3 regions of the Cytobacillus firmus genome follow, and region 1 is predicted to be linked to each of the others. Evidence: riboswitches for the same ligand, from Rfam matches in the RefSeq annotation. Region 1 holds a riboswitch; each other region holds the start of a gene.
The links. Region 1 has a riboswitch for cyclic di-AMP ahead of NAF01_RS03395 (cation:dicarboxylate symporter family transporter). Riboswitches for the same ligand answer to the same signal wherever they lie in the genome.

Region 1 (12,398 bases):
CGCACCTGCCTGCTGCGTATAAAATGTATATAAAGCTGTTCCGATAAAGAAGAATAATGTTGCCGTACCAAGTGACAGAATACCATTTAAATAAGTCATTTTATTCATTTCTTTTAAGTCAGTGGTTGTTAAATAACGCTGAACCATGTCCTGACTTGAAATATATGAGAATGCAGTTGAAATCCCGGCGCCAAAAATAAGAAGAAGAACACTGTTATTGACAAAGTTCGGATCGAAGAATGGTGTATCCGTAAAGAACTTCCCGTCTTCGGTACCGACACGGACCACTTCTCCAAATCCGCCATCAATGGAGAACATCAGCATAATGAGGGCAAAAATACCTCCGCCGATTAAGACTACACCCTGGATGAAGTCTGTCCAAAGCACTGATTTAATTCCTCCAAAGGCTGAATAGATGGTTGCCACTACACCCATGAATAATACGATCAGTACAGCATTGATGCCAGTAACAGCCGCTAATGCTAACGCCGGCAGATACATAATAATGGACATGCGCCCAATCTGATAGACGATAAAAAGAAGGCTCCCAATGACGCGCAGCTTTGTATCAAAGCGGCGCTCTAAATATTCGTAAGCTGTATCTAAATTTAATTTCCGGTAAACCGGCAGGAAATAATAAATCGCGATTGGCACGGCAATAAATAAACCTAATTGTGCAAACCACAGCTCCCATGATCCTAAATAGGAGTTTCCGGCTAAGGATAAGAATGAAATCGGACTTAATAAGGTTGCGAATAAGCTGACAGATGTCACCCACCAAGGAATAGAGCCATCCCCTTTGAAGAACTCTTTTCCCTGCATTTCTTTTTTGGCAACTGCAATCCCTACCCAAAGAATGAACAATAGATAGGCAAATAATATAACGTAATCAATTACAGCAAAAGATCCAGTCATCATTTATCCCCCTGATTTTACAGATATTTTTCCGCAATCATTTTCGCACGCTGAACTTTGTCCTCTTCAAGCGCTTTCATTGGCTTCCTGCATACACCTGCATCAACGCCTTGTGTCTTCAGGATCTCTTTAATCGTCTGGTATAAGCCGTTATCTAAAATCTCGCCGATTAAATCATTGGTTACTTTTTGAAGCTCCCTTGCTTCTTCAATCTGGCCATTTTGTGCCAGTTCAAAAATTTGCTTGGCACGCTCTCCATTTACATTAAACGTACTGCCAATCGCTCCGTCTACATTCAGGACACTTGCCGAAAGCAGCATTTCATCAAATCCCGAGTAGATGAGCTTATCAGGATAAGCATGGCGAAGTCTTTCCAGTAAGAAGAAATCAGGTGCTGTAAATTTCACGCCGATTACTTTTTCATTCTCAAAAAGCTCTCCAAATTGCTCAAGATTCATGCTAACCCCTGTTAAGGCTGGGATAGAATAGATGATCATTTTGTTGTTAACGCTTTCTAAAATGGTGTAATAATAATCTTTAATCTCCTGGAAATCAAACTTATAGTAGAATGGTGTAACAGCAGAAATAGCATCATAGCCTAAATCTGTTGCAAATTGTGCTAATTCTACTGCTTCATCAATATTTAATGAACCCACCTGAGCAATCAATTTAACCTGATCTTTAGCTTCATCTTTTACAATTTCAAAGATTTGCTTTTTTTGTTCAGTGGAAATCAGAAAGTTCTCACCTGTACTTCCATTGACATACAAGCCATCTACCTTTGAAATTTCGATATTGTAACGGACAATCTCCCTTAATCCCTTTTCGTTCACCCTTCCGTTTTCATCAAATGAACACATCAACGCTGTAAAAATTCCTTTCATCTCGAACACCCTCATTTCTAATTTTCACTAGTAGTTTTGTATAGCTTTTGCAAATTTCTCTGTAATTAATTTCGGACGTGTAATGGCACTTCCTACAACAACTGCATGAGCTCCTAATTCAATAGCCCTTTTTGCTTTTTCCGGTGTATCCATATTTCCTTCCGCTATAACAGGAACTGAAACATGGGATATTACTTGTTCCAGTAATTCCAAAGGAACAACTCCTTCCGAATAAGGAGTATATCCCGCTAAAGTGGTTGCCACAATATCAACTCCGGCTTTTTCAGCTGCCAGCGCTTCTTCTAATGTAGAAATATCAGCCATAAACAGCTGGTCCGGGTACCTGGCTTTCACTTCTGCAAAAAATCCCTGAAAACTTTTTCCATCCGGACGGACTTGCTTTGTTGCATCAAAAGCAATGATATCCACACCTTCCTGATACAGGTCATCTACTTCTTTTTCCGTTGCCGTAATATACACTCCGCTGCCGGGATAATCCTTTTTGATAATCCCAATGATGGGAAGATCGACCTCCTTCTTGATTGCACGGATATCTTTCACGCTGTTTGCTCTAATTCCGGAAGCCCCTCCTAGCTTTGCCGCAAAAGCCATCTTACTCATAATATATGAATCATGAAGCGGCTCATCTTCAAGGGCCTGACACGAAACTATTAATCTGCCTTTTATCTTATCTAATACATCCATAATACCTCTCCTACCTGTCATTCCTTTGATGCTTCCATAACGGCAATCATCCCTGCACACAAGAAAATGCTCAGAAAACGTTTTCATATCGTCACTATATCACCGTGATATTTTATTGTCAATTTTATTTTTAAAAATGACAGTTTATTATCAAAATAAATGAAATTTATATCATTGTAGAATCCGAGTCAAACAAAAAAATGCAAGATTCTTATTTATAAGGAATCTTGCATTAGAATCTATTTTAATTTGTATTAAATGATTTCAGGATCTCCTTCATCTAAATTTTCAACTATACCGCTCTGACTTTCACAGTAATACGACCCCCTCTTTCATAGTTGAGTATAATCTCGGCTGCTTGTTTACCCATAACCTAACTGTCTATATTTACAATGTTGCACATATCTTCAATATCAGCCTTAATAATGGTCTTCATCCTACTTCTCCATTATCAGTAATATCAAGGCAGTTCTACAAAAATAGCGTTAATCCCTTCCCGGATTAACGCCTCAATCAATATGAGTGCACTACTGACCCTTTCTCTTTTTACTTAGTTTTTCACTGAACCTAAACTCTCAGCGAGCCGCGGAACCCCCTTGCAGCATAGTAGGAATCAGCTCCATTGTGATACACAAAGACCGTGTCGTAGCGGCGGTCACAGAAGAGAGCCCCGCCAAGTTTTCTGATATGAGCAGGTGTCTGCACCCAGCTCGATGTTTTCTTATCAAAAGCTTCAAGCTCCTGGAGCTCCCGGTATTGCTCTTCCGTTAAAAGCTCAACGCCCATGGCAGCTGCCATATCCATCACACTGTTTTCCGGCTTATGTTTTTTCCTTGCCTCCAGCGCTTCACGATCGTAGCAAAAACTTCTGCGGCCCTTAGGACTTTCTGCTGCACAATCATAAAATATGTATTCGCCCGTCTCTTCATCATACCCGGCAACATCCGGTTCGCCGGCCGTTTCTTCCATTTCATTCAGCGACCATAATTTCTCAGGATTAGCCTCAAGCTTAGCTTGTACATCTGCCCATACCAGCCCTTCATGCCTGTGCGTATTCTTCTCAAAACGGGCCTTCAATGTTTGCAGCAATTCATCCCGCTGTTCTGGTGACAGCGCCTTACTTCCCTGTGTCATATGAGTACCTCCCTTTTTTCTTCATTATAATATAATTATGACCCTAAAGGGCTAGTTGATAAAAGCTGGAGCCGCATTTTACTTTTCATATTTGGCTGTTTCGCCGGTTTCCCCTTTTTTTGTTTGCTGCTGCTCTTACTTCGGACTTAAACCCGGCGTTTTCCCCTTCCTGTGTCCGAACCTGCACCTACTTCAGACTCAAACCCGACGTTTTCCCCTTCCTGTGTCCGAACCTGAACCAACTTCGGACTCAAACCCGGTGTTTTCCCCTTCCTGTGTCCGAACCTGAGCCAACTTCGGACTCAGACCCGACGTTTTCCCCTTTCTGTGTCTGAACTTAAACCAACTTCAGACTCAAACCCGGTGTTTTCCCCTTCCTGTGTCCGAACCTGAGCCAACTTCGGACTCAAACCCGTCATCTTCCTCTCCCTGTGTCCGAACCTGAGCCAACTTCGGACTCAGACCCGACGTTTTCCCCTTTCTGTGTCTGAGCTTAAACCAACTTCAGACTCAAACCCGGTGTTTTCCCCTTCCTGTGTCCGAACCTGAACCAACTTCGGACTCAAACCCGGTGTTTTCCTCTTCCTGTGTCTGAACTTAAACCAACTTCAGACTCAAACCCGGTGTTTTCCCCTTCCTGTGTCCGAACCTGAGCCAACTTCGGACTCAGCCCCGAGGATTTTCCCTTCCTGTGTCCGAACCAGAACTATCCTGCTCCACAAAAAAACACTAACAAACGATACCATTTGTTAGTGTTTCCAAATCTATTATGAAGCTTGTTGTTCAAATCTTTCTTCTGCTGGAGGGTTGAATTGCCCTTCCCACTTCGCAATAACAATTGCCGCCAGTGAGTTCCCCACCACGTTAACTGCTGTGCGTCCCATATCAAGGATACGGTCGATGCCGGCAATAAAGGCAAGGCCTTCTGCAGGCAATCCAATGGTACTGAATGTCGCCAGCAGCACCACAAAGGATACGCCCGGTACACCCGCCATTCCTTTCGATGTAACCATCAGCACTAACATTAGCGTAATTTGCTGTCCGATGCTTAATTCGATCCCAAACATCTGGGCAATAAATAAAGAGGCAATCGCCTGATATAAAACAGATCCGTCCAGGTTAAAAGAATAGCCTGTCGGAATAACGAATGAAGAAATATGTTTCGGGCTTCCCGCTTTCTCCATTTTGTCCATAATTCTTGGAAGAACTGTTTCCGAGCTTGCTGTTGAAAATGCCAAAATTAATTCCTCTTTGATCATCTTCAATAATTTAAAGATACTGAACCCGACAATTTTGGCCATGACTCCCAGAACAACTAGAACAAAGAAAATCATCGATCCATATACAGTAAGCGCCAGCTTGCCTAATGGAATCAGTGAGGCGAAGCCATACTTGGAAATCGTAACACCAATTAAGGCAAATACCCCGATCGGCGCATACTTCATAAATAGGTTCGTTACATAGAACATCGCCTTGGCTGTACCTTCGAAAAATCTCAGAACCGGCTTTCCGACATCTCCAATTGCTGCGATTCCGAGTCCAAATACAACAGCAAAGAAGATAATCGCCAGCATATCGCCTTCAACCATGGCTTGTACCGGATTAGTAGGCACAATATGCAAGAATGTATCCGCTACAGACTTGCCTTCCTGCTCTTTATTGGTTTCGACATAGCTTGAAATGTCACTTTGCTGCAGGCTGTCCATATTCAGGCCGGCACCTGGCTGAAATACATTCCCGGCGATTAAGCCAACCACAATGGCAACCAACGTCATGCCGATAAAATAGGTCAATGATTTACCGCCAAGCTTACCAACGGATTTTAAATCACCTACACCAGCAATAGCAACGATAATCGTGGATAGTACAATAGGAACCACAATCATTTTAATTAAACGGATGAACAGATCGCCAAATGGCTGTAAGGCACTTTGCGCTGCTTCATTACCGTAAAAGATACCGCCAACCACAATCCCCAGGACAAGACCGATAAAAATTTGAGTGGCTAAACTTAATTTAATTCTTTTCATCAATTACCCTACCTTCTTGTTTAGTTTTAACATGCTGCGCAGGCAAGGGAAACAAAGCTGATCTCAAAAAAAAGAAAATCGACAATTGTCAATTCACTCTGATTCATATTATCTTCTGTTTCCTTAAACGCTGACGAGGTTAGCTTTCGGGTTAGGACTGCGGAAACAGTAAGCCCTTCCATCTTTCGGATTCACCCCGTGCGGAAACTCCGCCGTAAATAATGGGTCCCCCGTTCTTAAAATAAGATTAAGCATAGAACACTAAATCATTATATTATCCCAAGATAATTTTTGTAAATAGTTAAGTATTCCCGGTATAAAACAAAAAAGCACTTGGCTCCACCTGCGCCAAATGCCATGATAGCCACACATGCTATCCCCGCTACATCTAAATTAGCATCTTAGTATTAAGAATATTGAACGGGCTTGTAAACTTTTCTTAAATATCAGGTGATAACGAGGGCATTATAATATCTCAATCAATATGCAATAAAAAATCCAGCATTTTGCTAAATGCTTCTTGTTCTGATTTTGCATCATACTTAGAGGAATAAGGATCACTGAATCCATGTTTCCCGGTAAATTTATATGCTTTAATTTTCTTTTTCTCCAAAGCCAATACTAACTCATCAACATTAAAAGATTGCTCTTCTTGCGGAAAAAATAGCATGGCAGGACTCCGGGGTGTCACCTCTAAATAGTCCCTAATCCTTGAACCATAGTATCCAACTATTCCATCCACACAATCTTCCTCGCTGCACAGCCAGGCAATAGTTGCACCTATACTAAATCCAATGATATATATTGTTTCGTATTCATCTTTAACATCCAATAACAAATCTTTGACTTTACGTGCCGCTCTATCGAAACCAACATGTTCCATAAAGTGATGATAAGCGTCTTCCTCTTGAGAATAATCAAAAGGCATCTCTCGCTCTAATAAATTGGGGCATATCACTTCAAAATTCTGCTTGGTTAACAATTCGTAAAAACTCTTTATATGTTGATTTATTCCATAGATTTCGTGGATTACGATGATTAAAGAATTAGAATTTCTATCATAACTATGTCGCTTATTCTCCATATTTCTTCACCCAATCATTTTTACACTATATTCCATTAAAAGGTATTCTATATTAATATGAATTATTCCTCCAGCCTCAAAACACCCTTTTAAAACAAAAAAAAGCCGCCTAATTGGCAGCCCGACTTTAAGCAATGCACCATTATAACATTAAACACACGCTTCATATTCCCTTTTGATCTTATGAATGATCGTCTGAACAGGCAAAATCTCGTTAATTTCATGGACTCTTGCCCCCGCAAATACGAGACCATTCTCACAGTCCCCCTCCATGGATGTGACCAGAGAATCCAATGTGCAAAAGCGGTAGGAGCAGTTTTTCAGACAATCGATGCATTTCTTGATTTTCACCTTTTTATTGTCAGATATTTGTTCAGTAAAGTTATTCTTAATGGCACGGCCTTCCAAACCTACGGTGGTTTTCACCATAACGATATCTTCCTGTTTGGCTTGTACATATTTTTCCTTGAAGGATAGGGGTGCATCACATTCTTGACTTGCGACAAACCTGGTTCCCATCTGAACACCGGAAGCACCGACACGAATGGCATGCGCGATATCTTCTCCTGTCATGATTCCCCCTGCAGCTATGACAGGAATCTTAACAGCATCCACGACTTCTGGCAAAATATCGAATAACGGCCTTTCGGTCCCTAAATGTCCTCCCGCCTCATTGCCCTCTACGACAACAGCAGAAGCACCCAGCCGTTCAGACATTTTGGCAAGCCTTGCAGATGACACAATCGAAATGACCGGTGTCCCGGATTCTTTGCCCCAATTGTACATATCTCTAGATATTCCTGCACCTGAAATAATGAAATCCACCTTTTCCTCAATGGCAGCCTTCATTTTTTCAGCAAAATCATTCATGGCAAATAAAACATTCACCCCAATATAGCCCTCACCCTTGATAGCTGCCCTGGCCTTTCGTATATGAAGCCTCAGCTCTTCAATGCTAATTCCTGTTCCTGAAATAATTCCAATCCCCCCGGCATTCGCAACCGCTGATGCCAGGCCGCTCAGCGAAATCCCTACGCCCATTCCCCCTTGCATAATGGGAAACTCAGGCGTCATATGACCGATTTTTAATTGTGGAAATTTCAAAAGAACTACCCCATTTCATCGCCAATTTATTTCTTCTTCATTATTGGACGAATGGGGTTAATTGAATAGTGACAAACATAATACCTGGTACTAAAATCAGGTGTTATTTCCGCGATATTCACAGAATGTTCAATAATTCCCAAACCAGAGACTTATCTGGAATCACCACCGCTGCTAACCATAAAAAGATTTTATCTGCCTCTTTGAAATATACGATGTAACAGGTAAGCTAAACCTAAATAAAGGATCATGATTGAAAACACTTTATTTATGGAAAGCTGTTCGATCAGAGGTGTGTGCGTTGAACGATCCGAAGAAAAGATAGACCACCAACTTGGTTCGGGGAATAGGACAGATACTATAGCCCAAATGCATAAGGAACATAACACCAAAAACCAATATAATTTCATAAGCTCCCCTCTTTTAGAAAGCAGTACTAATATCTTTGAGTAAAAACCGTTTATAACAGCTACATTGACAGTAACTGCTTCACCAAACACCGATTTAATTGAGCTAACAGTCTTTTCGGACAAAACGGATAGGTCATCTTCTAGTCCGTTTTTCTTCGTTTCTAATCTAATTCCTCTATTTTTATGTTATCAGTCATCCAATCTACTAAATCGTTTGTCTGAAGTTCGATATTAAAAAAAAAACGTTCTGCATTCCCCCCTATCATCATACTGGATCAAAGTTGTTGTGATCCCGTTGAGATTTACCGGTACGCTGATAAATCCGAAAGCAGTTATATACCTAAAACCTTTCTGTTCCCTCCACATTCGGGGTCCAAAAATAAATTATGAAAAAGCAAAGAAATCACCTTTTTATTAAGCTCATTACCTGCATATTCAATAAAAAAGCAATTTCTCCTTTGAAGGCCTTTTCCGGGGTGCTCATTCAGCCATAACAAGAAAGTTAATGATAGATAGGTGGTATGGATTCTGCTTGTTCATTTTTCATGGAAATATGCAGCTCTTTCTTAGAGCTGATAGAGGCAAAAAATATATCCCCTAATACGGAGATCCCTTTTCTGGAAAGCTCCCGTTCGAGCCAGTCCCTATCCAAACCTAACTGCTTAAGTACCGTGTTGTATACCACTCCCTCAACAATCACTGGAAAAGCTATTTGATTGGAACTCTCGGTAATGTTCAAATCTCCAAGGGTTGCTGGCATTTGTGAAGGTTTTAATTGGACACTTAACATACCGCTTCCTTCGAGCACCCCCATCTCCACATTCTGGATATCAAAAATATTTTTCTCCCTAAGCATTTGAAGAATGTTATCGATCGTATAGTTAGTCCTTCTTAAATTGGCCTGAAGCAATTTCCCCTTATAGATGACAATCACCGGTTCGAAAGTAATCAATTTTCCTATTTTCCTGTTCGAAATTTTTACTTTCCCGATGATTCTCTGAAAGATGCCGATGGCAATAATGGCAAACCCAGTTTCCAGATGTCTGACAGACGGATCTGCGATATCCGCCCCAGCCACAGCACCTAGTATAAGAATAACCAGGTAATCGAAGATCGGAAGCTCCCCTATCGAGCGTCTTCCCATATAAAGTGTAATAAAAAGAAATAGAGGCAGAATGGTAATAATTCTTCCTAATATAAGAAGACAATGATAAAAAAAATCACCCATATTTTACTCCTTTTGTTGTATAGTTGTTCTTATCTTTTCGGTCTCTGAAGGAGATTATACGGCAGAAAGGGGCCTTCGAAAGGATTTTGACCATCGCAGCATAACTAAATAAAATGAAACACACCAAATTGGAGGCCTTTGTTTGTTGAACTTATGTTTAGAGTGGAGGAGCAACACTTTCTTCATGGCTGCCCGCATGAGAAAGTGCCATTTATATCAAACTTTATAAATCACTTATAGGACAGGAGACTACAATATGGATATTTTTATTCGGCAAGAACTCCCTGCAGACTATTATTCCACGCAAGGAATGATCAAAGAAGCTTTTTTAAATGAAGGATACAGCGACAAGACAGAACATTTCCTTGTTAAAAGAATCAGAAATTCAGACGCATTCATTCCGGAGCTTTCTTTAGTAGCGTTAACCCATGCTAAGGAGATTGCGGGTCACATACTTCTATCAAAAATCACCATAGGTGATGGTGAAAAAGCTGCAGATTCTCTGGCACTTGCCCCGGTTTCTGTTGCTCCGGCTTATCAAGGAAAAGGCATCGGCAGTCAATTGATTCGTACCGCACTTTACAAGGCAAAAGAGGCCGGATATCAATCCGTAATCGTTCTGGGCCATAAAGATTACTATCCAAAGTTCGGCTTTAAGCCAGCCAGCCTTTGGAATATCCAGGCCCCGTTTGAAGTGCCTGATGAAGTGTTCATGGCTCTGGAGTTAACAGAGAATGCTCTTAAAAATACTGCCGGGGTTGTTCATTATTCAAAAGCTTTTTCAGAATAAGAGGCTGGATAAAAAAAGAGCTGCCGATCAACAATCTTAATCGGCAGCTCTTGTATCTATTAGTTGATAAGGGCATTGGAACTTATTCTGTAAATTCCCAAGCAGGATTCCAGACCACTTCCCACAAGTGTCCATCTGGGTCTTGAAAATATCCGGAATATCCACCCCAAAAAGTCTCATGGGCTTGAACCGTAATAACGGCACCCGCACTCTCTGCCTGTTTCATTACCATATCTACCTCTTCTTTACTCCCAACATTATGCCCAATCGTAAATTCAGTTGTCCTTTTTCCTGTCTGGTTCATATTGGTATCATGAGCGATATCTTTTCGATTCCAAATTGCCAGTTTTAATCCAGATTGCAGATCAAAAAATGCCACAGCACCATGCTCGAACTCTCTTCCTACTATGCCCTGTGTTGGAAGCCCAAGACCAATTTGATAGAAATGTAAGGACCTTTCTAAATCATCTACACCTAATGTGATAACTGAAATCCGCGGTTTCATATAAGACCTCCCAATAAACTTGCAAATCTTTGCGAAGAAAAGATCATAAAGCATCATCATTCATTTATATCGTAAATCAATTGATCGAATAATTCCCCATCCACATAAAGCAAAATGGCCCACTCACCCTTTTTGGGAATTTTAACAGATGATGGTGTATGGGCATCCGCCCCGTTGTTTGGACCATATGCACGAATGGTCCATCCCATGCCATTTGTTAAAATGGGATGAACTGTTTGCGATTCTTTATGAAAGCCAACGATAGTCAAGTCTGCATTCTCAACGCCCCATAAATGCCACATCCACTTTTGGCCGTTTAAACTGGGCATATCAGCGCCAATCACACCGGACTTGTTTTCATTTCCAATTATGCCCCTGCTGCCGAACTCCACAGCTTTTCTCTTCCAATCAATAGTGTCAAAATCGCTCTCTTGAACAAAATCCGGTATATCCTGAGGCAGTGTAATAGGGTCATCCTTAGCTTTTTCTGCTACACTGACCACTACATCCCCATAGGATTTGCCATCCAGATACACTTCAAACTTCCACAGGCCTTGGTAAGGAAGGGTGAATGTCGTCATGAACCGCTGCAAACTTGGGTACCCGGGAGAAGGTTCTATTATTTTTTGCTGAGATAAGACTTGTATTCTTTCGCCAGTTTCTTTATGAAAGGCAGAAATAGAAAGCTCTTTTCCTTTATACGTGTTAAAAGGCTCCTGGAAACTAAAGATATAGCCATAAGGCGTTCCAGCTTTCAGATAAGGATCGGGTAATATGCTGAATATCATCTTTTGATTCACCTTATATTCATGCCGGATGTTCCATTCACCAGCCGTACCGCCATGTATCTGGTTTTGATCCTGCCTGACCCATGTCTCAGTTGAAACCAAGAAAGCTAAGAGGCAGATGGCAAAAGTGGATATGGCAAATATAACGAATTTATGAGGCTTTTTTGTTGGCTTCTCTCTTCTATCGGAATGGAGCGCTTTTCTAATATTCATTTTTTGAAATTCCGTAAAGTGCTCGCCCTTGTGAGTTGTCGAGTCCATTGCCCGCCGCAGCTGCCTAAGCTTGCTCTCCATTGTATCCCCGCCTCTCCATCATTTTTTTTAACTTCATCCTGCCTCTGCTCAATCTCGTTTTAATCGTATTTTGGTTTACTCCTATTAATCCCTGGATCTCTTCAATCGAACATTCTTCATAATAATAGAGAGTAACAACTTCCCGATACTTCACAGGCAAAGACAATACACAAAAGGAAAGAAATTCTTCCTCGCTGCGCTTCAGCAGCTCCTTTTCCGGAGGTAATTCCTTCGATGAAAATAAAGAAAACAGGCTCGAATTAAGCACCACTTTCCGAAATGCATGACTCTTCAAGATATCCTTTGATCTATTAATAGCCAATCGATAAATCCATGATTTAAAGGAGGTCACTTCATCGATTTTGTCATAATTTTGGTAACATGTGATGAATACATCTTGAACAATATCTTCAGCCAGCTTCCAGTCTTTCACATAGTTATAAGCAAGCTTCGTGAGCCGTTCACCGTACTCATCCATTATCAACTCAAGCCAAACTTCACGATTTTCTAATGAATCATCGTCCCTG
Region 2 (12,398 bases), 2.4 Mb from region 1:
ATAAAAGTTTTGGCAATAAATCAGTCTTCTTGTAATCATTAAGGAAATTTGCCTCCGATTTAATAATTTGTGGTTCATTTTTCTTAATGACATACTTTATATCCTCAAAATGCAGAAGGTACAATTCACTTACCGTACCACCATTTAATTGTTCATGATAAGTTGGCTTTGAATGGAAAATGTTATTGTCCATTAGCTGATGTATTATTTCTTGTATATTCATATTTTCCCCCTTTCTAGGATACCTCTTCTGCTTCTCTCTATATATTAATATAAGTTACCTGTTGCTTGCTGTTTCTCAAAAAAAAATCGAGTATAATTGCGAATTCATATTCATACTCGATTCCGAATGTTAATTCTATTATTTCTCCATGATATCTGACCTGCTTGCCGTTCTAGGTACTTTAATATTTCACAAATTATCAATATATTCTGAAATGAATAAGGGGGTTAAACGGTTATAATTAAATTAAGGGGAAAGCGTTTTCATTCCTCCTTTCAAATTTTATAAAAGGCGAAAGGGTGCTGAAAATGAACTATTTAGAAATAAAGAAGAAGCTTGAAGCTGCAAAACAAGAACTGGAGATTAAAATGCACGGTCAGGCTGCATCAGACAGTGAAAAGGAAACTCTTCAAAAAAGGATTGACAACTATGAGTATATGATTGAATTAACAGAAATGAATCATTTTGAAAGAGGGAATATAATCAGTTAGGGAGGCGGTGCTGAAAGCCGTTTCTTTTTTTTGTGAAAGGCCATGATGAAAATAATATTGATTTTTTTTTTAAAACAAACGGGGCAGCCGTTTTCGCTTCTTTTATTGAGAGAGAATAGTTAAAAAAACTTATTCCTAATATAATTAAAACTGTTCAATACTTGTATAATGATAATAAAATTATTAACTCAATTATTAGGAGATGTTAAATTGGATTTCTTAGGTTTTATTACTTTGTTGATAGCGGGCTTTACTGCTTGTGCTGAGTTTACTTCATACGCTTTAGTGCATCCAGTTATCCGTCATTTACCTCAAAAGCAACATATATTTTTTGAACAAGCTTCCCTGAAAACATATGGACGTATTATGCCTATATTAATGCCTGTAAGTGTCATTCTAACCTTATCCTTTGCAGTATTTACTAAAGAACTTGGAACAATCGAGCTTGCAAGCCGTTTTTCTTCTGCTGGAATGTTCATCTTAGCAACAATAATAACTATTAGATATAATGTTCCTATTAACAAGGCAATCAAACAGTGGGATGGAGATAACCCACCCGCTGCTTGGAAGGAAATAAGAAAACGATGGATGTTCTTTCAATCTATTCGTTCTTGGTTGCTTCTTATTGGCTTTGTGTTACTTTGTTTCTCAGTTACAATTTAATTAATATTACATATAAAGGATTAAACATTTTGTCATTACCTTATTGAACAAACGGGTGTGCCAGTTCAATAAGGAATGACCAAAAGGACCTTATAAGGAGGTCTTTTTCTTTTGTTCAAAAATTAATATACCTTTAAACAAAGCTTTATGAAAAAAAGATTGACAAGAGATAAACATGGGAGTAATTTATATTTATTAATTTCATAGCAAACCTTTTTGCTGAATCATTTGAGCGGGGGAACCAATTTTGATAAACCTTGTTTATCTTGGGGTGAATCTTAGCATATTAAAGCTAAGAAGGGATACTCTCAATCCCTAATCCGACAGCTAACTCCGTAAGCCAAATCGAGAGAAGGGTTAATGGAAACCATTGGCCATTCTAAATTAAGAGTGGTCTTTTTGTGTTCATTTTTCTAAAAGAAGGGAATTTCTTCAATGAAAAAACAGTATGCAGTATTTGGATTAGGCCGCTTTGGCGGCAGTCTTGTAAAGGAATTTCATGAATTGGGTGTGGAAGTGCTTGCGATTGATGTGGATCAGGAGAAAGTGAATCATTACGCACAGTTTGTGACATATGCCGTTCAAATCAATGGTATTGATGAAGCTGCGATTAAACAGACGGGAATTAAGAATATTGATCATGCATTTGTTTCATTTGGTGAAAACATTGAGTCCAGCATATTGACATCATTGCTGTTAAAAGAATTGGGAATTCCAAAGGTGTGGGCGAAGGCACATAATGAGTATCATGCCAGAGTGCTCGAAAAAATTGGCGTTGATCGTGTGATTCATCCGGAGCGGGATATGGCAAAGCGGATTGCCCACCATATTGTTTCAGAAAAGATGATTGATTATATTGAGCTGTCTGAAGATTATAGTATGGTGGAGATTGTGGCTACAAATAAGATTGCCAACAAATCTCTATCAGAATTGAATATAAGGGCTAAGTATGGCTGTAATATCGTGGGGATTCAGCGCGGGAAGGAAATAATCGTTACTCCGCCCGCTGAAGAGGTCATTTTAAAGGGAGATGTCCTGATTATAATGGGACACAATAAAGGGATTGGCAGATTTGAGAGGCATGGAGTTTAAGCTTTTCAATTATGTTTACCATCTAAATGAGGAGATTATGGACCATGTACAAAGAAACCAGAAGGAGTAGAAGAATTAAGCGGCCCGGCACCTGGATCAGGATGAATCCTGCTCAGGCTTTGTCTGTTGGCTTTTTAATACTAATAGCGATTGGCACCCTGCTGCTTATGCTGCCTTTTTCCACTAGTGACAGGCATCATCTATCGTTTATTGATGCATTATTTGAAGCAACTTCTGCTGTATGTGTGACAGGTTTAGTCGTCGTAGATACACAAACAACTTTTACGGTTTTTGGCCAGGTAGTTCTTATGGCGCTTATACAAATAGGCGGACTTGGTTTTATGACCTTTGGAGTTCTCATTGCCATTATGCTTGGGAAAACTATTGGCTTAAAGGGGAGGCTGATGATACAGGAATCATTAAATCAGCTTACAATTGAAGGGATGGTACGTCTTGTAAAATTTGTGGTGGCTTTTACTCTGATTGTAGAAGCAATTGGTGCAATCATTTTGGGTGTTCGCTGGGCTGAAGATTTTGGGTTTCCACAATCTTTATACTATGGGGCTTTTCATTCGGTCTCAGCTTTTAATAATGCAGGGTTTGATATAATGGGCGACTTTAGCAGCGTCACCGGTTATGCAGGGGACTTTACTGTCATTATGACGTTAAGCTCGCTGTTCATCATTGGGGGGATTGGCTATATCGTGCTGCTTGATTTAAAAATCAATAAAAGTTTACGGAAACTTTCTCTCCATACGAAATTGGTTTTGCTGATGACACTGATTCTTAATATTTTAGGCACAGTTTTCATATTCTTTTTGGAATTCAATAATCCCGCGACAATTGGTGACTTGGGAATGAAGGAAAAACTGTTAGGATCTTATTTTCACGGAGTCGTTCCAAGAACAGCTGGTTTTAATTCGCTTAATACGGGTGAGCTGACAATGGGCTCGCAGCTTATTACCATGCTTCTAATGTTTATTGGCGGAGGATCAGGCGGAACCGCAGGAGGCATTAAAGTAACAACTTTTGCCTTGATCCTGCTTGCTGTCAGAGCGCTCATTAAAGAAGATGAAGAAGTTAATCTGATGGGCAGAAGAATCCCTAAGGAATTAATTTTTCGGGCATTTACGATTACAGTGTACTCTATGGGATTGATAGCACTGGTTCTATTTCTTCTTTCTTTGACAGAGAATGCACCGTTGAATATGCTTTTATTTGAAGTTATTTCCGCTTTCGGCACAGTTGGGATGTCTCTTGGCTTAACTCCTGAACTGAGTCCATTAGGAAAACAATTAATTGCTTTGATGATGTTTGCTGGCAGAGTGGGTCCTTTAACTCTTGCTTTCGCACTTGCCAGAAGAAGAGAAAAAGCTAATTTTAAATATGCTGAAGAAAAAATCATGATTGGATGAGTAGATGATGATTTAAAAATAAGAAGAAATATAGACGTAATAAGTAAAAAAAATTGAGATTGTGCAGGATAGAGTGGGATGCTCTTCCTGTTTTTTTGTGAAGCTTGAAGCCGGAGATTAGTACAGTTGGGGGGAATTGTTCGTCATCAGGCGGTCATGAGGCCGAAAAAGAGTACAGCGAAAAGAAAAAGATCGCCATGCTAGTGCGAATACCAAATTTCATGCATCTAAATCGATTCAGTTCCTTTTATAATAAAATACATATATTTCCATTTTTAGGCCGACGGGTATTTTCAGTGAGTCATACAGGGGGACGATGATGGCTAAGGTTATGCAGATATCAGACGAACTGAAGGAATGGATTACGGGTGCGCTAAAAAATGAAGTGAGTCCGATTTCCCTTGCAAATGCTTTGATCAAGAAGGGATTTGATAGCCGGTTTGCTTATGAGACTTTATTTAAAATTGTTGGAAATGAAGCAATTGGGACGACAGAAGGGCAGCAGATTCGATATAATTATGAAGTCCCAGAAATAGGCAGGAAGGGGAACATCTTGCATGCCGATGACAGGGACGTCAAAGTGCTTTCCAGGAATGAAAAGCCGTTTGTCCTCCACTTGGATTCTGTGCTCAGCTCAGGAGAATGTGATGAGCTCATCAGTCTTTCAAGGAGCCGCCTGCAGCCATCCCGTGTAGTGGATACGGGTTCGGGAGTTGAACGGGCAGGTTCCGGCAGAACAAGCAGGAGCATGGCTTTCCGCTTCAGGGAAAATGAGCTGGTCGAAAGGATCGAAAAGAGGATAGCCGAATTGATGGGTTATCCGGCAGAAAATGGCGAATGCCTCCAGATCTTAAACTATGGATTGGGTGAAGAATATAAGCCTCATTTTGATTTCTTCCCTCCCCATATGGTGGATGCCGGCAAGGGCGGACAACAATTTATACGGAAAAGAGCTTAAAAGAAAAACCAAAAGGAAGTTTGATAAGGTGAAACTCATCAACAAACTATTCTCAAAGCAAAAAACATCTTCAATTGAATTTTGCCAGCGGAATCTGGATGAATTTTTAAAAGAAGATAATTTAACTGAATTTAATCAATTCCTGAGCCAGAAGAATATTATTTATAAAGAATACGAATGTCAGAGCAAATGCAAAGAATGCAGGCTGTCTCCCTATGCTGTAGTGGACGGAAAATTGATTGCAGCGGAGAATTCGGATGAATTATTAATAAAACTGAAAGAAGAAGTAAAGAAATAAAAGGAATCGGAGCAATCCGGTTCCTTTTTTCATACAATATTCAAATAATTGTTTGAATAAGCTCACAGACGAGGTATAATATATTCAAATGAATGTTTGAATAATGAGGGGAGAAAAAATTGGGCTCTAAAGATACATGCGAAATTTACTGCTTTGATGAAGACAAAGTGAACCGCATTCAGGGGGAACTGGTGAAGGAAGATCTTTCAGGTGCTGCCCAATTATTTAAGGCTCTTGCTGATGAGAACAGGGCAAAAATTTCTTATGCACTAACCCGGGATGAAGAGCTATGTGTCTGTGATATTGCCAATATCATTGGCGCAACAGTTGCAACGGCATCCCACCATTTGCGGACATTGCATAAGCAGGGAATTGTTAAGTTCCGGAAAGAAGGGAAATTGGCTTTTTATTCATTGGATGATGATCATATCAGGCAATTAATGATGATTGCACTTGAACACAGAAATGAGGTGAAAGCCAATGTCTGAACAAGCTGGAATTGCGGAGAAAGAGACGGTAACCTACCGTGTTCAGGGCTTTTCCTGAGCAGGCTGTGCCAAGACGTTCGAAGAGAACGTGAAACGCCTGGATGGCGTTTTAGATGCGAATGTGAATTTCGGAGCTTCCAAAATAACCGTTACTGGGACAGCTTCAATGAAGGCGGTCGAAAAAGCCGGAGCCTTCGAAAATCTGAAGCTGCGTGCCGAGAATGAAAAAGCGGTTGTGCGCGAGCCGTTCTGGAAGCAGAAATCAAATTATAAAGTCTATATATCAGCTCTTATTCTCATTATCAGCTGGTTTTTAAGCGAACAGTATGGAGAGGATCATCTATACCCGATCACAGGGTATGCAGCAGCTATAATCATAGGCGGTTATACTTTATTCCTGAAAGGCTTCAAAAATCTTGCAAGATTGAATTTTGACATGAGCACCCTGATGACGATCGCTATTATAGGTGCAGCGATCATTGGCGAGTGGGGAGAAGGAGCGATGGTTGTCATCCTTTTCGCCATCAGTGAAGCCCTTGAGCGTTTCTCAATGGAAAAAGCGCGTCAGTCCATTGAATCATTGATGGACATTGCCCCTAAAGAAGCATTGATCAAACGGGACAATGAAGAAATGCGGATTCATGTGGATGATATTCAAATTGGTGACATCATGATTGTGAAGCCGGGAGAAAAATTGGCCATGGATGGCGTGGTCTTGAAAGGAACCTCTTCCCTGAACCAGGCAGCGATTACAGGAGAGAGCGTGCCTGCCGTTAAGACTGCAGGTGATGAGGTTTTTGCAGGTACACTAAATGAAGAGGGATTGCTTGAAGTAAAAGTCACAAAGCATGCTGAAGATACCACCATCGCTAAAATCATTCATTTAGTTGAAGAAGCACAGGCGGAAAAAGCGCCTTCCCAGCAGTTTGTCGATAAATTTGCCAGGTATTATACGCCTGCCATCATTGTTTTAGCACTTTTAATAGCGGTTGTTCCTCCGCTGTTTGGCGGGGATTGGAACGAATGGATTTACCAGGGGCTAGCAGCACTCGTTGTCGGCTGTCCGTGTGCGCTTGTCGTGTCTACACCGGTAGCCGTCGTTACGGCCGTCGGTAATGCAGCAAGAAACGGTGTCCTGATTAAGGGCGGCATCCACCTGGAGGAAACAGGGGCGCTTAAATCGATTGCATTTGATAAAACAGGCACATTAACAAAAGGTGTTCCTGCAGTTACAGACATCATCACTATTAAAGGTGATGAAAGACAGCTCCTCAAAGTCACGGCTGCCATAGAGAAAGGGTCACAGCATCCCCTTGCTTCAGCAATCATGAAAAAAGCAGAAGAAATGGGCACTGATTTTACCGGGCTGGACACAGAGGAATTCACCTCTATTACCGGAAAGGGAGTAAAAGCCGCAGTAAATGGTGTCCTCTACTATGCCGGCAGCCCCAATCTGTTTGAGGAGCTTCATAGCGGCATGGAAAGCACTATTCAAAAGCAAATAGCAGATCTGCAGACCCAGGGTAAAACCGTTATGATTCTAGGGACAGCAAGCGAAATTCTGCTATTAATAGCTGTTGCAGATGAAATACGGGAGCATTCGAAAACGGTCATCAGCAAACTAAATGATATGGGAATTAAAACGGTTATGCTGACAGGCGACAATCACAGAACGGCTTTGGAGATCGGAAAGCAAGCCGGCGTTTCCGAGATTAAAGCGGATTTGCTGCCGCAGGATAAACTGGCTGTTATTAAAGAACTTCGTGCCGGCCATCAAAGTGTGGCAATGGTCGGGGATGGCGTCAATGATGCGCCTGCTCTTGCTGCTGCGTCTATCGGGGTTGCCATGGGCGGTGCCGGAACAGATACAGCACTAGAAACAGCAGATATTGCCCTAATGTCAGATGACTTGAGCAAATTGCCTTATACGATTAAACTCAGCCAAAAAGCGTTAAGGATCATCAAGCAGAATATCACGTTCTCACTTGGAATCAAGGCACTGGCTTTATTGCTGGTTGTTCCGGGCTGGCTGACCCTATGGATTGCCATATTCGCGGACATGGGAGCAACCTTGCTGGTCACCTTGAATAGCCTGCGGCTTCTCAAAATAAAGTGAAACTTCAATCAGTGGGGGGTTCACTGATTGTTAGTTGAACCAATCGGGCCTTTACGGGCAGTTTGACCCCCACTTATCCTCCTTTGATTCCTCTGAGTCTTGAAGTGGGGGTCTTACTGCCCGTTAGACTGCGATAAAGAAATGAAAAGAGTGATGCTTTCGGGCATTGCTCTTTTTTTGCGGTGTATTTGAATTTCTGACTAGGTGACAGCCTACTCTTAAAATAAATATCTGCATACTCTAATACTGCAATTTATCCTGAAGAGGACTGGACATGCAGAATGAAGTGAATGGACTAATGCAGATTAGCCCAGATGATGACTTGAGGAGGCCATTTGGTTTTGGGAGACCTTTCGGGTTTGGCAGGCCGTTTGGTTTTGGGAGACCGTTAGGATTCGGAAGACCATTTGGATTGGGCAGGCCGTTCGGTTTTGGCTTCGGGTTTCCTTTCCTGGGAGGTCTGCTTTTGGGAAGTGCCTTAGCTCCGCCATTCGGATATGGTTACCCTTACCCATATTACGGTTATCCTTATTACTCATATCCTCCATATTACTATTATAAATCTCTATATAAATAAAAGAGGAAGGAGCATTATTGCTCCTTCCCTGCACCAAGCTCTTCTGCCAATTCCACAATCGCTTTGTTGATTCTCCAGACGAAATAAAGATGATGAATCAAATCACGCTGGGATTGCTGCCTTGGTGGTGCCATTCGTTCAATTTGTTCTCTTTCCCGGTCCAGACTATAGACAAGTGTGCCGTCTCCGCTTTCTTTAATCAGGTCCATTAATGTTTCAATATTTAATTCAAGTTTCTCCTCAATTCTTGTGAAAACATCGACCAGCTCATCAGGATAGTCGAATCCTTTCCGGTAGGAGGAAGCCACCAGATGTCTTGCATAGTAATTGATGGCTGAAAAAAGGGTGATCCATCTGTTAACGTCAGCATGGCGCGGAGATCCGGGTTTTTTTATCAGCGATTGCGCTTCGACGTTTATGGTTTTAAGCTTTTGATCCAATAAGAAGCCTTTGCCTGAAAGCTCCTTAACATTCACATCTTCCCGGAAGCTTCGCACATATGCCGTGACATACGGTTTCAGTTCTTGAAGATAATCATTTATCGTATCGGCCACTTTATCCTTCGTTTTTTTAGGAAAAATAAATAGAGATACGCCGAATGCAATGCCGGCACCGGCAATCGTATCGATAACCCTGGAACTGATAAGGGAGAATGATATTCCGCCAAGTAAAAGGTCATACATAAAAGCGACCAGCATCGTAATAAACATGCTCATTAATGTATAAGAGACTTCAAATAAATAAAAAGAGAAGAAAACTGCTGCAAAAATGAGCGTAATTTCCAGCACAGAATGGCCGCTGACCACTCTGGCAAGCGTAAATCCAATCACTGCCCCGATAATCGTTCCAACTGACCGCTGAAAACCTTTTGTATAAATGCGCCCGATTGATTCGGTTCCGAGCAGAACGATAAAGGCTGTTAAAAGAACCCAATAAGGCTGGTCAGGCGAAAGAATCTGTCCAGCAATGATGGATATGATGGCAGCAGTCAATGCCTGAAACGCTTTTTTGGTGGAAAGTTTGAGGCTCTTATCTTCCTTAGGTGATTCATCTTCATCAGGCGTCTCTTCAGATACTTCTATTTCATTGTCTTTTACTTTATGAAGCGCCTGCTGTATAGTTATGCCGCCCTCAATGACATGGTTTGCAAGGGACTCGATCCGCCTGATCAAGTAAAGCCATCCTGCCGGTTTGTCTTCCCTGTTGAACAAATCCATAATAAGCAGGCGAAGTGCCTGTACAGCAAGCTCTGCTTCACGAAGATTTTGTTCTTCATATTGATGGGCAAGAACTTCAGCGTCACGGAGAGAGCGGGTGACCCAGACCAGGAGGTTTCTCAGCTCTTCTATGTCAAGGGCATTCGCTTTTTTTAAGTTCCGGATGGAGTCAGTCAGGGTTTCAATCAGCATGCCTGTATCAAATATATATAACCTCAGCTGGGATGGAGTCAGCCCTTGCCATAATTTCTGCACATCATCCTCATTGATATACTCTGAAACGATTACAGCATAATCCCGGAGTTTAAGCACGTTTCTCCGCAATTCTTCCCGCTGATGAGCAGTCATACGCTCTCCCTGCATTCCCTCAATTAAGAGATTGAAGGTAAAATTACTTTGGAAATGAAAGGAGCGGATGCTTCTTTTCAGGTTTTTCGCGGTGTCCTGAAAAAGAATGAAATTGAACAGGAAAGCATACGCGACCCCAATCCAGATCCCGAAGTAAAAGGAAGGAAGCTGGCTGGCTGATAATTGCAGAATAGATGAGAAATAAAGTGTCATGAATGCGATCATGCATAATGAGAAATAGCGGACACCAAAGCGGGTCAAATAAAAGCTTAAAAATATTAATGCAACCATTGAAATATCGGTAAAGATTGTGCTTTCTGCCAGCAGTGAACCGATTGATACCCCTGCCATTGCTGAAAATCCAAGGATGCCGGTTGTGAGCATTTTCCCTTTTTTAGAGTCATCCATCACAATCATGATGCCAAGCATGCCGGCCATTCCGGAAACAATTGCCGGAGTAAGGGCGAGAGCGGCATCTGCCCCACCCAATTGCATAAGAAATAGAGTTGTAAATACCGAAGCCATTAAACTTAATGTGGCCCGTCCGGCTTTTTGAAAACGGATCAGGCCGGGGTCGGACGCCAGCAAGCGTCCAAGCCATCGGTGTTGGATTTGAAGCTGCTTCATTGTTTCACCAATCTTTTTTTTGAGAGTTAAAGTGTATTTTACCATTCGTACTTTTATTATCCAAATGAACCAACTTAAGCTTTTTCTGTTTTTTAGGTTTTAAAACAGAACAAATGTTCTATAATAGAATATGGAGGGATTTATTATGCCGCTAAAAGACAGAGGGAAAATAAAATGGCAGCCTGCTCACTTCATGCCGGAACACCGGGCGATGCTAAGAAAGCTGGAAAGAGATCAAATGGCGCAAAACAAGCCGCTCATTGATGAATATGAATTGGAGGAATATGAAAACAAAATTCACTATGCAATGGAATTTGCTTATCTTTTGAAAGTAAAAGTCTGGCGGGAAGGATTTTTCCTCGAATACAAAGGAAGGGTAAACCGACTGGATGGCATCAGCAGAAAAATTCATCTGCAACTGGAGAGCGGGGATCTGGAGAAAATTAACTTTGATGAAATAGCCGGGGCGGAAGTGGAAGAATGAATAATATTTTATAATTGCAGCAGACTCGAGGAACTTACCTCGAGTTTTTATTTGGGCCGTGGACCGCAAACCTGGAGAAAACACACCCATTTTTTTCAATTTTTAGATATAATAAAGAAAGAGCAGCTGGGAGTGAGTAGCGTTAAAGTACATCAAACATTTTTTCGTTATAAGGAGACTTATCAATGAATGAATTGTTAACAGATTTACTTGATAATCTGCAAAAGTCAAACGGAGGTCATATTCTTTATCACTATGATCAAATGGATTGCTATCTTCAAAATGCGGTCTCATACATAACGGCTGGTGTAAGATGCGGCGGACATGTTTTATTTGTGGAGAATGACCGAAATTATTTTCTTATTGATAAAGAATTAACTAATTTGTTAGGAAAAGAGGAATTAAACAGAGTTCATTTTATGAATAATTATGATTTTTATTACACTAACGGTAATTTTAATCCTGATACCATTTACATTTTTTTCTTAAACATATTCAGCCTTATTTAGACAGCAGTTCTAAGATATATACATGGGGTCTGGTTGAGTGGGGTAACGTGAAGGACTACATTCCGTTAGTGGAACAATATGAAAAGAATCTAAGCAATGCCATTTCTGACCATGACCTGATTTCCCTGTGTGCGTATGATAGCAAAAATACCCCTCCGGAACTAAAGGAGAATTTAATGCGCTGCCATGATGTGCTCATAACAGACAGAGAGTATAAATACCTATAAAATGTTCTTAGGAGAAACCGATGGAAAAGATCACATTTCATGATATTTATAAACCGGGACACACTGTTCTGGAAAATGACCTAATTATTCATAACCATAATCCTGACATGCTCCTTCAGTATGACAGCAATTTTATTGCCTTTAAAAGAATGCCTTCCGTTCAGGAGTTTGAGGAGGCACATCAATATTTAAGAGATTTTCATCAGAAAAATGGCCAAAAGCATGTAAGATTTTATTTTCCGGATGATGAGGAGCTTTCTGGAGAGCTTGTGGCTTTCTTTCAGCAGGATAAAGATAATACGGTTGGGTTCCTGGAGTTATTTGCGATTCTTCCGGCTGATTTTCCGGAAGTCCAGGAAAGGGAAGAAATTAAAGTTGAAAATGTAACGGATAAAACATGGAACGATTATTTGGAATTTCAGTATGAGCAGGATTCGGTATATGGGGAAAACTTCGCAGAGAAAAAGAAAGCTCAGCACTTAAGAAATTACAAAGATGAAAGTATTCAGCAGCTTATTGCATTTTATAAAGGAAAGGCAGCCGGATCTGTTGATGTCATTATCAAGGAACGAACAGCTGAAATTGATGGACTGATGGTCCATGAGGATTTTCAAAAAAAGGGCATCGGCAGCTCCCTGCAGAAATCCGTGATGGATCAGTATAAG
Region 3 (4,954 bases), 2.4 Mb from region 1:
TCATGTGAAATATTTTTTTTAACGTATTCATATTTTTCCGGATCTGATTTTTTCAGCTGAGAAAGTGCTTTCGTTACATCCTCCTCCAGATCCTGAATTTTTAGCCTTAGCTCAAGAACATCTACCTCTTCAGAAAATTGGCTGATGACTTTTTTCTTGATTTCCTCCAATGACAAACCATCCGCTTTACATTTCTCGATGAAAGCAATACGTTCGATGGAGGAGTGGTCATAATAGCGATAATTTGAAGGTGAACGTTCTGCTTCTAAAAGACCCAGGGAAGTATAGTAATCAATCGTTCTCTTCGTAACCTTTGCTTTTTCAGCCAATTCTCCTATTCTTAACTTCTCAGCCCCATGAGGTTTCCTCCAAACTGTTACGTGATGGTTATGAATCTAATTATACTAAACTATCATAGAAAAGCAATGAAATTGAATGAAGAAGGGGAGGAAGAGCTCCGAAAAAAATAACACCGGATAACCGGTGTTATTTTTTGATCAGGCTTTAACAGCCTCTTTTTTTGCTTCTGTTTCCGCGACAATCACTGCACAAGCAGCATCGCCTGTAATATTGACAGCTGTTCTCGTCATATCAAGCAGACGGTCAATACCAATGATTAATGCGATACCTTCAACCGGAAGGTTAACGGAGTTAAGAACCATCGCCAGCATGATCAGGCCGACACCCGGCACACCTGCAGTACCAACGCTGGCAAGCACTGCGGTAAGAACAACCGTGATAAGCTGGGTGAGTGATAAATCCACATTGAATACCTGTGCGATAAATATAGTGGCAACACCCTGCATGATGGCTGTTCCATCCATGTTAATCGTTGCACCAAGCGGCTGCACAAAGCTGCTGATTGATTCAGGAACTTTCAGATTTTTTTGGGCAGTACTCATCGAAATCGGCAATGTGGCATTACTGCTTGAAGTACTGAACGCTACTCCCATGGCAGGTGCAAATCCCTTAAAGAAGGTTAATGGATTTCTTTTTGCAATGAGTGCTATTGAACCGCCATAGGTGATAATGGCATGGACAAGAAGGGCAAGAACAACCACGATCATATAAAGTCCCATTGCCTTAATGGCATCGAGACCCTGGCTTCCAACAGCAGAAACAATAAGTCCGAATGTTCCATATGGCGCAAATTTCATAACCAGATTAACAAGATACATCATTATGTCATTGCCCTGTTCAATCAGGTTTAAAATGCCTTTTGTTTTATTGCCGAGCATCGTTAAGGCAAATCCGACAAAAATGGAAAAAGTAATAATCTGAAGCATGTTTCCTTCCGTAAAGGCTTTTACCGGATTGGTCGGAATAATATTTAATAGTGTCTCTGAGACAGGCGGAGCTTCTTCAGATTCATACTCCACGTTTGTTACGTCAAATTCCCCGACATTTCCCGGCTGGAAGACATATGCCAAAGCTAGTCCGATAATAATCGCTATACTTGTAGTAACTAAGAAGTAGGATATCGTTTTGACACCTATTCTTCCTAATTTCTTTGGATCACCAAGCCCGGCTGTACCAAGAGTAATGGAAAAGAATACAATCGGGACAACCAGCATGTTGATTAAGTTTAAAAAGATTTTTCCAAGCGGTGTAAACACAAACTTGTCAAGCTCAGGAAATATTCCAGGCGCAAACAAATTAATCAGTAAACCTGTAATTCCCCCTGCAATCAAAGCAATAATAATTTTAGTAGATAATTTCATACGCTTTCCTCCAATGAATGATGTAAAAAAATGTAAAATATAGACACAGAAAATAATGTCCTTCCCTATATTACCCCCAAAAAACATAAACCTAACTTAAAAAAGGCAACAAAAAAACACAGAGGTAAAAACCACTGTGCATAGATGCAGTGTTTCCCTCTCAACACGCTTACGAGGTTAGCTGTCGGGTTCGGGTCTTGAGAGTACCCTACCTGTAAAAGGATTCACCCCAGGTACTTTTAAGAAAAAGTACAATTGGTTCCCCCGCTCAAATAAGATTAAGCGAAAAATATAATGTTTTTTTAATATATTAACAATAATCATAAAAGTTGTAAATCATAAGATTTTCTTATCCATGATTACTATTAAAAAAATAGTAGTTTTATAGAAAAGGACAAATACGATCAGAAGTTAAGCCAGCTCAAAAGAGGGTGTCTTTTTTTGTCCGTCACCTTCAGTTCCTTCTTATTCAGCTTGTCTTCATGTTCAGCCAGCCACTCTTTTAACTCCTCTTTATCCTTGCATTGCGTATAATAAGTCTCCCCGTTTTTCCCGGTGGCACTCACAACATATCTGCATGTATTTCCCATAATGCACCCTTTTCAAAGTAATTTCTTTTTGAATTATAACAAGATTTATGGGAATGTCCACTATATTTTTAATGAGTATGGGTACATGAATTATGGAAAAAATAATCCTATTTTCGCAAAACTGTAATAAAGCCGTCCAGAATATCGTGACTCACAGTAAATCCTTTGCTTTTATAAAATTCAAGGGCCTCTGTATTTCCATTTGATACATAAATAAAATAATCTTCCACATCATTAAATTGACTTAACCATTCCATCGACATGTTAAAAAGAACTGAACCAATTCCGTATTGCCGATAGCCATCTTTAATAAAGAATTGTGATAAGCAGCCAACATTTTCTTTCCTGACTGAAGTTAGATCAAAAAAAGTGGCGAAATCATTGGAGTAGGCTTTCTTAGGTGAAACATTAGAATAAACATAGCCCACGATTTCTTCGTCGTCCTTAACAATTACAATATAATTATGTATAGCAGATTTTACGGATGGAACCAATCTTGTTTCAAAATTCATGCTGTCAAAACGCTCAGGTGTTATATGTGCCTTAGATTTTTGAAAAGCCATCAGCTCATTGCATAAATCCCGGCAAAGGCTGATATTGTCTTCTGTTATCACTTCATAGTTTAAATTCATCCCATTCGTCCCCCTTTAGCTAACATTTTATATTGGAATGCCTATATTCGTCCAAAAAAAGAGGGAAAATATTTTTGATAGAGAAATTATTTTTTAAACTAATATAAGAAGAGGGACCATCATGATTAAGGAAATAAATATTAAAGACCGAAAAGCGGCTGAGCAGGTTCTAAGCGTACAGCTTCCCGCGTATAAAATTGAGGCTGAAATTATTGGTTATCCTGATTTGCCCCCTTTGAAAGATACTGCTAATACCCTGCAAATTACAGGAGAGACCTTTTTTGGGTATTTTACTGGTAAAAAATTATGCGGGGTGATTTCGTTTAAACAGGAGAAAGGTGTTTTAGATATACATAGACTCATTGTGCATCCTGAATATTTTAGAATGGGAATTGCACAAGAGCTGCTGAATTACATTGAACGGAGGCCGATGATTGAAAAAATGGTTGTCACAACCGGCTCTAAGAATACTCCAGCTGTCGCATTTTATCTGAAAAGTGGATTTAGGGAGGTTGAAAAAATAAAAATAAATGATTCACTGACTATTACTGCTTTTGAGAAATTATTATAGGAAAGCCGTGAAGGTTGAAAGGAGCGAATATATGAATTTTAACTTAAGAGAAGCTATTGAAATTCTTGAACGTACACCGGATACGCTGGATGCATTACTAAGCGGTCTATTTTCAGAATGGCTTTATGGCAATGAAGGGGAAGGCACGTGGAATGCAGCCGAAGTGGTTGATCATTTGATTGATGGCGAGGAGAAAAATTGGATTCCGCGACTGACATTTATTTTGCAGGAAGGGGAAAGCAAGCCATTTCCTCCCTTTGACCGTTTTGCTCATTTAAGTTTGTCAGAGGAACTGCCGCTTGAAGAAAAGCTTAAGATCTTTAAGACCCTTAGAATAAAAAATTTGGCCACACTGAGGGGGATGCCTGATCTGGAAACTCATTTCGAAAAGAAAGGGATTCACCCTGCATTTGGCCCAGTAAGAGTCAGGGAATTGATTTCCACTTGGGCTGTTCATGATCTTACGCATATTACACAGATTACAAGAGTATTGGCAAATAGGTACAGGACAGATGTTGGTCCTTGGATTGAGTATTTGGGCATTCTAAAAAAGTAAGCATTACACGATTGTTAAGTATTGTAAAACAGCGAAATTTCGGGACCAATACATCATGTCATGGCCGAGGGTGTTCATTTATACTAAGGGTTGATTGTGACTTTTCTGATTTCCAAGTCCTTTCAAAACATTATGGAGGCGAATGAATGCTGAATCGCAAGAGAAAAGGTCTGCTTTTATCGTTTATTCTATTTGCTGCCATTCTCATTGTAATGCAGCCCATCCAAGATTCAATAACAAAGGCAGCTGGGGGAGATGGGTCCTGGTCATCACCTTATTCGGTTTCACAGGGAATCAATGCACAAAATAACTCATCCAAAACTGTTCAAGGCTATGTGGTTGGACAGCCGACTGCAGCAAATACGGTTATCATCAGCGGGTTTCCAAATGACTATGCTTTAGCCTTGGCGGAAAGTCCATCAGAGACTAGCTTGGCTAAAATGATTTATGTTCAAATCCCATCCTCCTTTCGCTCAAGCTTTGGTTTGAAATCGAATCCATCTCTGATGGGAAAGAAAATGAAAGTTACGGGAACGCTGACTGCCTATTTTTCTCATCCGGGGCTTAAGGACGGTACTGCTTTTGAACTGGATAGTGGCGGCGGAGCAACTGACCCGGAACCCGGACCTGGCGGGTATTATGATGCTGCATATGGAAAAACAGGTCAGTCTTTAAAATCAGCTCTTCATAACATCATTGATGACCATACTGAAATTTCCTATTCCAATGTATGGGAAGCTCTTCGTGAAACAGACGAAGACCCGGCTAATCCGAATAACGTCATTCTCTTATATACCGGCCGTTCTCAGGGCAAATTCAACAATGGATCTGGAGTCAATGACTGGAACAGAGAACATGTGTGGGCTAAATCGCACGGAGACTTT

Region 2: another riboswitch for cyclic di-AMP. It lies ahead of NAF01_RS15375 (potassium channel family protein); the one in region 1 lies ahead of NAF01_RS03395 (cation:dicarboxylate symporter family transporter).
Region 3: another riboswitch for cyclic di-AMP. It lies ahead of NAF01_RS15420 (dicarboxylate/amino acid:cation symporter); the one in region 1 lies ahead of NAF01_RS03395 (cation:dicarboxylate symporter family transporter).

Annotation. Positions count from the first base shown of each region.
Region 1 is NZ_CP098323.1:622,840-635,237, reverse strand. Features, by position in the region: gene NAF01_RS03415 (sodium:solute symporter family protein) at 1-918, opposite strand, end outside; gene NAF01_RS03410 (N-acetylneuraminate lyase) at 933-1,799, opposite strand; gene NAF01_RS03405 (N-acetylmannosamine-6-phosphate 2-epimerase) at 1,827-2,504, opposite strand; gene NAF01_RS03400 (DUF4256 domain-containing protein) at 3,072-3,638, opposite strand; gene NAF01_RS03395 (cation:dicarboxylate symporter family transporter) at 4,406-5,668, opposite strand; cyclic di-AMP (ydaO/yuaA leader) riboswitch at 5,782-5,932, opposite strand; gene NAF01_RS03390 (dienelactone hydrolase family protein) at 6,144-6,752, opposite strand; gene NAF01_RS03385 (NAD(P)H-dependent flavin oxidoreductase) at 6,903-7,856, opposite strand; gene NAF01_RS03380 (DUF421 domain-containing protein) at 8,769-9,494, opposite strand; gene NAF01_RS03375 (GNAT family N-acetyltransferase) at 9,751-10,284, shown strand; gene NAF01_RS03370 (VOC family protein) at 10,367-10,789, opposite strand; gene NAF01_RS03365 (DUF4871 domain-containing protein) at 10,846-11,871, opposite strand; gene NAF01_RS03360 (sigma-70 family RNA polymerase sigma factor) at 11,855-12,398, opposite strand, start outside.
Region 2 is NZ_CP098323.1:3,033,063-3,045,460, reverse strand. Features, by position in the region: gene NAF01_RS15390 (phosphotransferase) at 1-223, opposite strand, end outside; gene NAF01_RS15385 (DUF3896 family protein) at 532-714, shown strand; gene NAF01_RS15380 (anthrone oxygenase family protein) at 925-1,377, shown strand; cyclic di-AMP (ydaO/yuaA leader) riboswitch at 1,585-1,734, shown strand; gene NAF01_RS15375 (potassium channel family protein) at 1,813-2,469, shown strand; gene NAF01_RS15370 (TrkH family potassium uptake protein) at 2,514-3,884, shown strand; gene NAF01_RS15365 (prolyl 4-hydroxylase family protein) at 4,204-4,842, shown strand; gene NAF01_RS15360 (DUF1450 domain-containing protein) at 4,871-5,140, shown strand; gene NAF01_RS15355 (ArsR/SmtB family transcription factor) at 5,260-5,628, shown strand; gene NAF01_RS15350 (heavy metal translocating P-type ATPase) at 5,621-7,744, shown strand; gene NAF01_RS15345 (hypothetical protein) at 8,019-8,321, shown strand; gene NAF01_RS15340 (FUSC family protein) at 8,336-10,513, opposite strand; gene NAF01_RS15335 (YolD-like family protein) at 10,659-10,997, shown strand; partial or broken gene NAF01_RS25080 (MEDS domain-containing protein) at 11,183-11,733, shown strand; gene NAF01_RS15320 (GNAT family N-acetyltransferase) at 11,754-12,398, shown strand, end outside.
Region 3 is NZ_CP098323.1:3,046,684-3,051,637, reverse strand. Features, by position in the region: gene NAF01_RS15425 (MerR family transcriptional regulator) at 1-329, opposite strand, end outside; gene NAF01_RS15420 (dicarboxylate/amino acid:cation symporter) at 498-1,721, opposite strand; cyclic di-AMP (ydaO/yuaA leader) riboswitch at 1,872-2,016, opposite strand; gene NAF01_RS15415 (hypothetical protein) at 2,126-2,311, opposite strand; gene NAF01_RS15410 (GNAT family N-acetyltransferase) at 2,419-2,943, opposite strand; gene NAF01_RS15405 (GNAT family N-acetyltransferase) at 3,065-3,514, shown strand; gene NAF01_RS15400 (DinB family protein) at 3,546-4,070, shown strand; gene NAF01_RS15395 (endonuclease) at 4,217-4,954, shown strand, end outside.